2 linked regions of the Pokkaliibacter sp. MBI-7 genome follow. The protein of the gene in region 1 interacts with the protein of each later gene in a pairwise test. Links are inferred from orthologs where the notes say so. Each region holds a gene or a part of one and is shown in the gene's direction. Other genes may lie near its edges. The genes, in order: mtgA and QCD60_RS03555.

The links.
Region 2: the proteins of mtgA (region 1) and QCD60_RS03555 interact in binary tests that used the Escherichia coli proteins (3 or more experiments, as listed by UniProt). The link is inferred for Pokkaliibacter sp. MBI-7 from one-to-one orthologs.

The regions. Positions count from the first base shown.
Region 1 is NZ_JARVTG010000002.1:1,138,490-1,144,608, reverse strand. What follows is about bases 3,048-5,781. They hold mtgA (monofunctional biosynthetic peptidoglycan transglycosylase), read left to right. Parts: upstream 3,048-3,926; coding sequence 3,927-4,637; downstream 4,638-5,781. Other genes in these bases: QCD60_RS24900 (HAD-IA family hydrolase), read right to left, coding at 5,660-5,781; QCD60_RS24905 (YciK family oxidoreductase), read right to left, coding at 4,765-5,526; smrA (DNA endonuclease SmrA), read left to right, coding at 3,259-3,852; QCD60_RS24920 (MTH1187 family thiamine-binding protein), read left to right, coding at 3,048-3,217. In the rest of the region: QCD60_RS24940 (TIGR01621 family pseudouridine synthase), read right to left, coding at 1-160; QCD60_RS24935 (HDOD domain-containing protein), read left to right, coding at 325-1,536; QCD60_RS24930 (ribbon-helix-helix domain-containing protein), read right to left, coding at 1,614-1,910; QCD60_RS24925 (DJ-1/PfpI family protein), read right to left, coding at 2,075-2,647; more of QCD60_RS24920, read left to right, coding at 2,906-3,047; more of QCD60_RS24900, read right to left, coding at 5,782-6,119. UniProt on the Escherichia coli protein: Peptidoglycan polymerase that catalyzes glycan chain elongation from lipid-linked precursors. May play a role in peptidoglycan assembly during cell division in collaboration with other cell division proteins.
Region 2 is NZ_JARVTG010000001.1:806,387-811,058, reverse strand. What follows is about bases 1-2,935. They hold QCD60_RS03555 (penicillin-binding transpeptidase domain-containing protein), read left to right. Parts: upstream 1-583; coding sequence 584-2,287; downstream 2,288-2,935. Other genes in these bases: QCD60_RS03550 (UDP-N-acetylmuramoyl-L-alanyl-D-glutamate--2,6-diaminopimelate ligase), read left to right, coding at 2,284-2,935; ftsL (cell division protein FtsL), read left to right, coding at 222-587; rsmH (16S rRNA (cytosine(1402)-N(4))-methyltransferase RsmH), read left to right, coding at 1-220. Also shown: more of QCD60_RS03550, read left to right, coding at 2,936-3,762; murF (UDP-N-acetylmuramoyl-tripeptide--D-alanyl-D-alanine ligase), read left to right, coding at 3,855-4,672. UniProt on the Escherichia coli protein: Essential cell division protein that catalyzes cross-linking of the peptidoglycan cell wall at the division septum. Required for localization of FtsN.

The DNA.
Region 1 (6,119 bases):
ACGTCACTTTGTCGAGGCGGTGTACCGGGTATAACTCTGGGAGCTGTAGATCGGCCTTCAACTGAGCAGCCAAACCTGTCTCACTTTCACTGTGGAAACTGACACCAGGAAATTTGTTGATCAATAAAAAATCGTTAGTATCTATGAGTACTTCGTACATAGGGATCTCCAGCAAGCGCTAAAGATTAGCAGACTGATTTGGTGCTCCCAAAGCGTCTGTGTTCTGGATGGCGCTGAAAGTGGGTAATCCTTCGTGAGGGGATGGGTGTCGTCTCTGGTAGACGATGTTATGGTTAGGGTCTTTCACGGAAGTTGGAATAAAACATGGGCGGGGCCTATAACGTATTGATTGCGCGCCAACCTATTTTCGACGCGAAGTTGAGAATCTGTGGCTATGAACTGTTGTTCAGAAGTCAGCAGGATCAGCATCAGGCACTGTTTGATGATCCTGACGGTGCTACCCGTGACGTAATCATTAATAACTTCATGGCCATTTGGGATACCGGCTCGAAGAACAGGGTATTTCTTCCTGCCTATATCAATCTTGGTCGCCAGTTTATTCTTTCCCACCAGATTCCTGATTTACCGCGTGATCAGGTGGTCCTGGAAGTTCTCGAGAATGCCGGTTTTGATCAGCTGTTGTTTGACGCACTGGTGCTGCTAAAAAAAGACGGCTATACCCTGGCGCTGGACGATTTTGTTTACACCCCTGCCAAAAAGCCTTTTGTCCAGCTGGCGGACATTATCAAACTGGATGTACTTGCCTTGGGTGTTGAAGAAGTCGCGCGGCAGATCGAACTACTGAAGCCGTTTGGGAAGCGCATTCTCGCGGAAAAAGTGGAAACAGCGGATGAGCTGGAGCAGTGCAAGGCACTGGGATGTCATTTATTTCAGGGTTATTTTCTCAGCCGCCCAACATTAACCAAAGGTAAGCGAATTCCTGCCAGTGCATCAGTCCTGCTGCGGACTCTGGATGCCATTTCAAAAGGAGCCGGATCGGCAGAGGTTGAGCAGATCATTCGTATGGACCCGGGGTTAACCTACAAGTTGCTGCGGCTGATCAATTCTGCTCAGTTTGCCTTTGTCCGCGAAATCACCTCAGTACGTGAAACCGTCAACCTGTTAGGGCGGATAGCCATGAAAAAATGGCTGACGATGTTATTGACGGTCTGTAATGAACAGTGCATTTCAGAGCAGATTGTCCTGGCCCTAACGCGTGCGCGAATGTGTGAGCTGTTGGCAGAGCAAAAAGGAGAAGACACCGCAGATGCTTTTATTCTGGGCATTCTGAGCAGTCTTGAAATGCTCTACGGGGTGTCGATAAGCCAGATTCTGCAAGATCTGCCGCTGGATGATCGCCTGTCAAAAGGGATGAAAGGCGTGGGTGCCCTGGGTGAGCTGCTTTTGATTACCCGAGCCTATGAACGGGAACAATGGAACATGGTTGAACGGCTGGCTAAGGCGCCTTACGATCCGGGTGCGGCGTACATGGAAAGTGTTGGTTGGGCTGGCAAAATGGCTGCTGGCCTTATTTAGTTGCATGCGATAGCACAGTATTTTTGTGCAGCTGAACTATCTCGTATGCATTGATCCTCTGGCTGTAACTGCATCACTCAGTGCAGTTCAGCCACCTCTTGTTGCACTTTACTGGTTTGCCTACTCGCATATTCGGTACAGATGACCCGCAATAGTGACGCGAAGTTCTGTATCTCTCCACGGCGCTGCAATACCTCCAGATAGAGGGTGCTTATGAACTGGGGTGTAGATAGTTGCTCCTCCCGCGCTAACTGATCCAACAGAGTCCAGAACCGGCGCTCAAGTCGAAGACTTGTAACCTGCCCGTTCAGTCGAATCGATCTGCTTACCGCTTCATAGAGTGCTGGTTCCGTGCTCGCATAGATATCACACATGCTGGGGTGCTCCCTCAAAGCTCAGTGTGAGTAGCTTAGCAGAACAACCGGGTAGGATCAGCGCTTGGCCAATACTGTCTGGCCGTACTCTGTGGGAGAGTGAAAATGCCCTGTATATAGACAGGGCATTGAGATAGCTCAGAGTGTGAGTTTGCTCCCAGACCCTAGGCAGAGAGCACCGCGTGAAACTGTGCCAGCCATGCAGGGTGTGCAGGCCACGCGGGAGCAGTAACCAATTTGCCGTCGGTGATGGCATCAGTGACGGCAATATCTGCATATTTACCCCCGGCGAGAGTCACTTCAGCTGCGCACGCTGGATAGGCAGACACATGTTTGCCTTCGAGTACTCCGGTCGGAGCCAGCAGTTGAGCACCATGGCAAATGGCCGCAATAGGTTTATCACTGCTTACGAAGTGACTCACCATTTCGAGAACCTGGCTATTCATGCGTAAGTATTCGGGCGCGCGACCACCTGGTACCAGCAGTGCATCATAACTGGCTGGATCGGTATCGGCGAACGAGGCGTTGAGTGTGAAGTTGTGACCAGGCTTCTCGGAGTAAGTCTGATCACCTTCGAAGTCGTGAATAGCGGTTTTTATCTGATCACCGGCCTTTTTATCCGGGCAAATGGCATCCACCGTATAGCCCATGGCTTGAAGCGCCTGGAAAGGCACCATCAGTTCATAGTCTTCGACGAAGTCTCCGCAGATGATGAGGATTTTCTTGTTGTGTGACATAGCGATACCTCTTACAGATGGGTGGAAAGAGATCAGATGGCGCGCTTGTTCTGCGCGGCCTCTGAGAACTGTAGTGGTGAATCTTCGTGAAAGGGTAGTAGCTCCATACTACCTGCAGCGCTTTCCTTGCAGCCAAAGACAGTAGTGCGGCGGCACGACTCACACACCGCTGATGTGCTCGAATGCCTGATGCGAGTGCTTGTATAGAAGGCTGGATTGCCTTACAAAGCATTTCTACCGTCAGTTGAGGGTGAAAAGGTGCAAGTCATTGTTGATCTGTGTGTCATTCCACTCGGGGTGGGTGTGTCGGTGTCTGAACACGTTGCTGCGTGCCAGCAGGTGCTGGAACAGGCGGGGCTTGCGCATCAGATGCATGCGTATGGCACCAACATAGAAGGTGAATGGGATGAGGTGATGGCGGCTGTTAAACGTTGCCATGAGGTTGTTCATCGTATGGGCGCGCCGCGCATATCCTCGACCTTGAGGGTTGGCACACGTACAGATCGTCAGCAATCTATGGCTGACAAAATTGAGAGCGTAGTACAAAAACTGGCAGAAAAGCCCGAGTAGGCGTTCTGAACAGTTGTTTGTCGTGGTAGTGGAGAAGGTGCGTGATTAAACAGGGTGCCAGAGATGACACTGCCTTTCTGAAGGCAATGCAGGACGTGACTCCCCTGACGCAGAAAGCGGCCAAGGTGGACACTCAGACAGGCAGCAAGGATACGCCCGGATTGCGGCATCGGCGTGAAATGCTTTCCTCAGCAGAAGATACTTTAGGGCGGGATGATGAGTATGTGGAGCTACTGGAGCCTCTCGATGAACTGAGTTTCAAGCGATCAGGTATTCAGGCCGGCGTATTCAGGAATCTTCGTCTCGGCAAATATCCATATGAGGCACGGCTGGAGATATTCGGCATGCGTGTCGCTGAGGCCCGTAAAGAGGTATCCCGCTTTATCAAAGAGTGCCTGAAACTGGAAATTCGTACAGTGGCCATTTCTTTCGGGCGAGCCAAAGAGCGAGGCAGTCATGCCGCATGGCTGAAAAGCTACGTGGCCAAGTGGCTGAAAGAAAATGAGAGCGTACAGGGCTATCACTCTGCACTGAAACACCACGGTGGGCTTGGGGCGGTGTATGTGATCCTGCAGAAAAGTGAACGCAAACGCATGGAGACACTGGAGCGTCATCAGCGACGTATGAGTCAATAATTTGCGTTAATAAAGACGGGCGCGAATAGAAACGGGTGCATCACGCGACCATTTTCGACTGAACAAGGAATTCTGTGGGTAAACTCAACGTGTTTTCAGGTAAGTTTCGGCGCATTGCGGCTGTTGTTGTACTTACTGTTGTCGTATCTCCGTTAGCACTCATTGTTCTCGGACGGTGGTTAGACCCATCCGTGACCGCCTTCATGGTTGAGCGCTATGTGCATGCCTGGATAGAAGGAGATTGGCGTTACACGCAGGATCATGACTGGGTGGACTGGCGTAATATCAGCCGTAACATGCCATTAGCTGTTATGGCGTCAGAGGACCAGCGCTTCCCTGATCATCATGGTTTTGACTGGGTGCAAATGCAGAAAGCGGTAGAAGACTGGCAGGATGGAGACCGCTTGCGTGGTGCAAGTACGATCAGTCAGCAACTGGCCAAAAATCTGTTCCTCTGGTCGGGGCAGAACTGGCTGCGAAAAGGTCTGGAAGTCCCTTTGACGTTTGCTCTGGAAACGTTCTGGTCTAAGCAGCGTATTCTCGAAGTTTATCTGAACGTTGTTGAGTTTGGAGATGGGGTGTATGGCGTAGAGGCGGCGTCCTTAAGCTATTTCCGCAAGCATGCTGCACAGCTATCCATGTCAGAAGCTGCGAGACTGGCTGCAGTGCTGCCTAATCCCAAGCGGTTTATTGCAGACCGTCCATCCAGTTACGTCAGAGAGCGACAACGATGGATCGAGGGGCAGATGAACAACCTTGGTTACGACTATTTGAAACGGCTTTGAATTTGATTAAAGCGTCTATGAAATTGAAAGCGGCTACGAAATTGATAGTGGGCTTTTTTGCCCGATACGAGACTGACTGAACAGCCAGTCTCGTATCTCAGAGCTGCTTGGGGCTGGTGATTATGAGCTAGACCTTGGGTGGTTGGGCATCAAACGCCTGTCCGGTGGTGCCCGTGCTGTCTGCACCCATGAGATACAGATACGTAGGCATGATCTCTTCTGGCGTTCTTACTTCAGCCGGGTTCTCTGCAGGGTAGGCATAGGCTCGCATGCTGGTGCGGGTAGCCCCCGGGTTAATGCTGTTTACTCTGATGCTGGAGGTATTTTCCAGCTCATCTGCCAGAGCCTGCATCAGGCCTTCCGTCGCAAATTTGGACACAGCGTACGCTCCCCAATACGCACGGCCTTTGCGTCCGACCGAGGAAGAGGTATAGACGATGGAGGCATCCGCCGACTTTTCCAGCAGCGGAAGCAGGGCCCGTGTCATATAGAACTGGCTGTTCAGGTTGACCTGAATGACCTGAGCCCAGATGTCAGTGTCATACTGGCTGATGGGCGTTCGTAAACCCAGAATAGAGGCGTTGAACAAGACCCCGTCCAGTCTGCCAAACTCTTCCTCCAGCTTGCCTGCGATCATCTCGTAATCGTGAGGGGTAGCACCTTCAAAATGAATAGGGATGATCGCTGGTTGTGGATGGCCTGCCTGTTCGATGTCGTCGTACACTTTTTCCAGCTTTGAGGTTGTTCTTCCCATCAGAACAACTGTTGCTCCGTGCGAGGCGAAGCTGAGTGCCGCACTGCGGCCAATACCATCACCCGCGCCGGTTACCACTATTACACGGCCTTTCAACAGGTCCTTTGGGGCTGAGTAGTCAAAGTAACAGTTCATATGATCTTCCTGTATCCGTCCTATGATCTGATGGCTATTCCTCAGGGGCGTATTAACGATCAGCAGAGGAAGAGTTGATGAGTATCGCTTCTTTCTACACGAGTCATGCTTGCAGGCAATGAGGTGTGGTCAATCAAGTCCAGGGCTGATCCCTACACCAGCGCGCCAGCTCGGTTCCTGTGGCAACCACCAGATCAGCCCCCCAGCTAGTGGCAGGGCTAGTCTCCTCCAGATAGCCATATTCCACACCTATGGTAAACATGCCGGCAGCTTTGCCAGATTCAATATCCCGCAGGTGGTCTCCCACATAGATTGCGGTGGCGGGATCAATGGCCAGCGCTTCACAGGCCTTGTACAAGGGTTCGGGATGAGGTTTGCGGCGACTCACGTCGTCAGGGCAAACCAGTACCGCACAATCCTGAAGATCTGGCTGACGAGCAAGTAAAGCTTCGCTGTAAAGCCGTGGTTTGTTGGTCACTATTCCCCAGGGAATACTGGCTGCACGTGCAAGGTCAAGTACGTCCTCCAGTCCATCAAACAGGCACGTGTAGACACTGACGTGTTGCAGATAAAGATCCAGCAGACGTGCACGC
Region 2 (4,672 bases), on another replicon or contig:
GGTTGTCATCAGTTTTCACTCGTTGGAAGACCGCATAGTTAAACGCTTTATCCGCAAGGAATCCAAAGGAGAGCAGCTGCCAAGAGGTCTGCCAGTTACTCAGGATATGCTCAATATCCGCATGCGTACCTTGGGTAAGGCGCAAAAGGCTGAAGCTGATGAAGTAACCGACAATGTTCGGTCTCGCAGTGCAATCATGCGCGTAGCTGAGAGGATCTAGTATGGGACAGGCGGTAGTGAACAAGCAGCCTGCACGAGTGCAGAATGTTGTGCCTCAAAAGCGGCTGGTCATGCATCCTGTACTCAATATTCAGGCTTCTTCCTGGCGCGTCATCCTGATTGCGGTATTGATGACGATGGTTGTTGCCAGTGCTGTGGCAGTGATCTTGAGCTCTCATTGGAATCGTAAGCAATTCAATGAGCTGCAGCAGTTAGAACGACAGCGTGATCGTCTGGAGGTCGAGTGGGGTCAGCTTTTGCTGGAGGAAAGTACCTGGTCAGCTCACAGCCGGGTAGAAACGCTCGCTCGTGACAGATTGCACATGTTTTCGCCTCCTCCCAAATCAATCATTATGGTTCAGCCATGAGAAACACCAATACGGGCCTGCCATTCCCCTGGCGAGTACGCATAGTACTTGGCATGCTGGGGGCGCTCGCACTTATTCTGTTGGGGCAGCTCATTAACCTGCAGGTGGTACATCAGAACTTCCTGAATACTCAGGGAGATGCACGTGCGCTGCGAAAAGAGGTCATTCCTGCGCATCGTGGCATGATTGTGGATCGTAATGGCGAGCCACTGGCTATCAGTGCGCCAGTCGAAACCCTATGGGCGGAACCGCAAATACTGAGCGAGTATCCCGATCGTTGGGCTGACCTGGCGACGGCTCTGGAGACACCCGCTGATGTGCTCGCTCAGCGTATCAAGCTTAATGCAACCAAAGAGTTTATGTATCTGCGTCGCCAGATGACGCCGAATGATGCAGCTAAGGTGGTGGCATTAGGCATTCCTGGCGTATATAGCCGCAAGGAGTATCGCAGGTTCTATCCCGCCGCCGAAGTGACCAGCCATGTTGTTGGCTTTACTGATGTTGATGGCAAAGGGCAGGAAGGACTAGAGCTTGCCTATGATTCCTGGCTTGAAGGTGTGCCGGGGCTAAAAGACGTGTTGCGCGATCGCCTGGGTCGCAATATCAAGGATCTGAAACTGGTTAAACAGGCGCGTCCAGGCAAGGATTTGGTGTTGTCCATTGATTTGCGTCTGCAATATCTGGCGTATCAGGCCCTGAAAGGGGTGGTTGCAGAGAACGGCGCCAAAGCCGGGACCATGGTCGTGCTAGATGCCAAGACGGGCGAGGTTTTGGCTATGGTTAATCAGCCTGCCTATAACCCCAATAACAGGGTCGACGTCTCGTCATCCAGTTTACGCAACCGGGCAATTACGGATATGTACGAGCCCGGCTCAACCATGAAGGCGCTGACTGTTTCTTCCGCGTTGATGAATCATGTTATTACGCCTGATACCAAGATTGATACCACCCCGGGGCGTTTGCGGATTACCTATAAAACGATCTCCGACCACCGTAACTACGGTGTGCTTGATATCACCGGCATCATTACCAAGTCCAGTAACGTAGGGGCGTCGAAAATTTCCATGATGCTGCCGGAAGGGGCGTTGTGGCAGACATTCCATAGTTTTGGTCTTGGACAAAATCCTCAGACCGGTTTTCCTGGCGAGCAGCCAGGGGAGCTGCCTTTCTACAAACCGACTCAGGTGCTGCAGCTGGCCACCATGTCGTACGGCTATGGCCTGACAGTTACACCACTGCAGCTTGCGCGGGCCTATGTCCCTTTTGCTAATGGCGGCAAACTTTTTCCTGTTTCCATGGTGAAGCGCGCCAATCCGGTGGAGCCGACTCAGGTAGTTACCCCTGAAGTTGCTCATGATGTGTTGAAGATGCTGGAAACAGTAACCGAGAGTGGTGGTACGGCAACCCGTGCTCAGGTACCCGGGTATCATCTTGCTGGCAAGACCGGGACCGTGCACAAGGTTGGTCCGAATGGCTACGAGGCTAACAACTATTTTTCAGTATTTACTGGTATTGCACCGGCATCTGATCCCCGTCTGGTCGCAGCCATCATCATTGATGACCCTTCCAGTGGAGAGTACTTCGGGGGGGCTGTGGCGGCACCCGTGTTCGGTCGGTTTATTGCTGGTGCTATGCGTCTCCTAAATATTCCGCCGGATGATCTTGAAGGTCTTATCAAGCTCCAAGGGAAAAAATCATGAGTACTTCTCAGCCTGTAACCCTCGGTGAGTGGTTAACAGCGGAGTCGATCCCCGTCGAGTTGGCTCAGCAGCCGTTGGCGCCTATTACACTGGATAGTCGCCGCGTAGAGTCAGGTTATTGGTACGTTATTACAGTTCTGGATTCTGACAAGGCGCAGCAGTTTTATCTGGATGCTGTTGAACGCGGCGCTGCCATGGTGCTGGTTGATGCCAGCCTGTTTGTTGAAGAGAGGGCGGGTTGTCCCGTCGTCAAACTGGCTGAGCTCAAGTCGCGACTAGGCGAGTTGATGAACTGCTATTTCGCCTCTCCAAGCCGTCAGATGGATGTTATTGGGGTCACGGGCACCAACGGGAAAACATCCGTCAGTCAGTTTATTGCTTCTGCTTTGGCATTTTTAGGTAAGCCCTGCGCTGTACTGGGTACCCTGGGTTATGGCATGCCTGGCCATTTGCAGACCGCCACTCACACAACGCCCGATATTGATCGCGTGCATGGTGTCATGGCACAGATGCAGGTGCAGCAGGGCGCGAAAGCGGTGGCAATGGAGGTCTCATCCCATGCGCTGACTCAGGGGCGAGTGGACGGTGTGACGTTTCAGACCGCAGTTTTCACTAACCTGAGCCGTGACCATCTCGATTATCACGGCGATATGGCTTCTTATGCCGTTGCCAAACAGCGTTTGTTCCAGTGTGCGGAGCTACAGCACGCTGTCATTAATCTGGATGATCCCTGGGCTGCCAGCTTTATCGAGGTACTAGCGCCCACAGTAAATCTGGTGACCTATGCCACTGAGCAGGATGCAACCATCTATCTTGGGCTATGGCATCCCGAACCAGATGGTATGCGTCTGGAATTTATGACGCCGCGAGGGCGTGTATCCTTCTCGACCCCACTGTTGGGGCGTTTCAATGTCAGTAATCTGCTGGCAGTAGCTGCTGTGCTTTACGCACAAGGCTATAGCGTTGAACAAATCAGTGCTGCGTTGGCTCAGGTGCAGCGTGTACCCGGACGGATGGAGTCATTCAGACAGCAGGGAAAACCACTACTGGTCGTTGATTATGCTCATACGCCCGATGCTCTGGTCAAAGCGCTCAGCGCACTGCGGGAGCATGTGCAGGGGCGGCTGTGGTGCGTATTTGGCTGTGGCGGCGACCGTGACCGAGGCAAGCGGCCACTGATGGCTGCGGCTGTGGAGTCCCAAGCAGACTTTATCATCCTGACGCAGGACAACCCGCGCACCGAGTCATCACAGCAGATCATTGCCGATACTCAGACAGGCTTCATGACATTGGATCACGTGAGCATCATTACTGATCGAGAGGCTGCCATTCGCTATGCGGTGGAGCATGCGTCTCCTGACGACATGGTACTGATCGCAGGTAAAGGCCATGAAGAATATCAAGACATTGCTGGCGTCAAACATGCGTTTTCAGATCGTGCTTTGGCGGCAGAGCTATTGGGAGTGGTGTTGTGATCGGTACCTGGGTTTTGAGTGATATCGCCGCAGCGTTGCCTGAGGCAGAACATCCAGTTGGTACAGCGTGGCAACATGTACAGGCTGCATCGGTGACTACTGACTCACGTAATGTGCCAGAGGGCAGTGTTTTCGTGGCGCTGGTCGGTGAGCGTTTTGATGGCCATGATTTCATCGCAGAGGTAGAGCGGCAGGGGGCTGCTGCAGTTGTTGCGTCTCGCCAGGTCAGTACGAGTCTACCGGTATTTGTAGTCGACAATACCCTGACAGCACTGGGGAAACTTGGTTATGCCAACCGTCAGCGTTTTTCAGGCAAAGTTGCGGCGGTGACCGGTAGTAGCGGCAAAACGACGGTGAAAGAAATGCTGGCCGCCATCATGGCCACGCAAGGTAGCGTACTGGCTACCAAAGGTAACCTGAACAATGAAATTGGTGCGCCGCAGACATTACTGCAGCTATCTGACCAGCACCAGTATGGCGTGATTGAGCTGGGCGCCAGTGCGATTGGTGAAATTGCCCGTACAGTGGCCATGACCTGTCCGCATGTGTCCATTCTCAATAATGCTGCGGGTGCTCATCTCGAGGGGTTTGGATCGCTGGCAGGCGTGGTGCAGGCAAAGGGTGAAATTATTGATGGTTTGTTGCCGGGAGGGACCGCTGTTCTTAACGGTGACGACCCCCACTTCTCCATCTGGCAGCAACGAGCCGCTGAACAGTCGCTTGATGTTCTGGTCTTTGGTGTTGATGCCGAATGGGCCGATGTGCGTGCATACAAAGCTCAGATCTCACCTGTGGGTACCTGGGGTTTTGAGTTGCATTTACCGGATGGAACCTTCTCACCGGTGCGGCTGGCGTTGCCGGGTCAGCACAATATTCGTAACGCCCTCGCAGCCGCCGCAGCCGCGTTTGT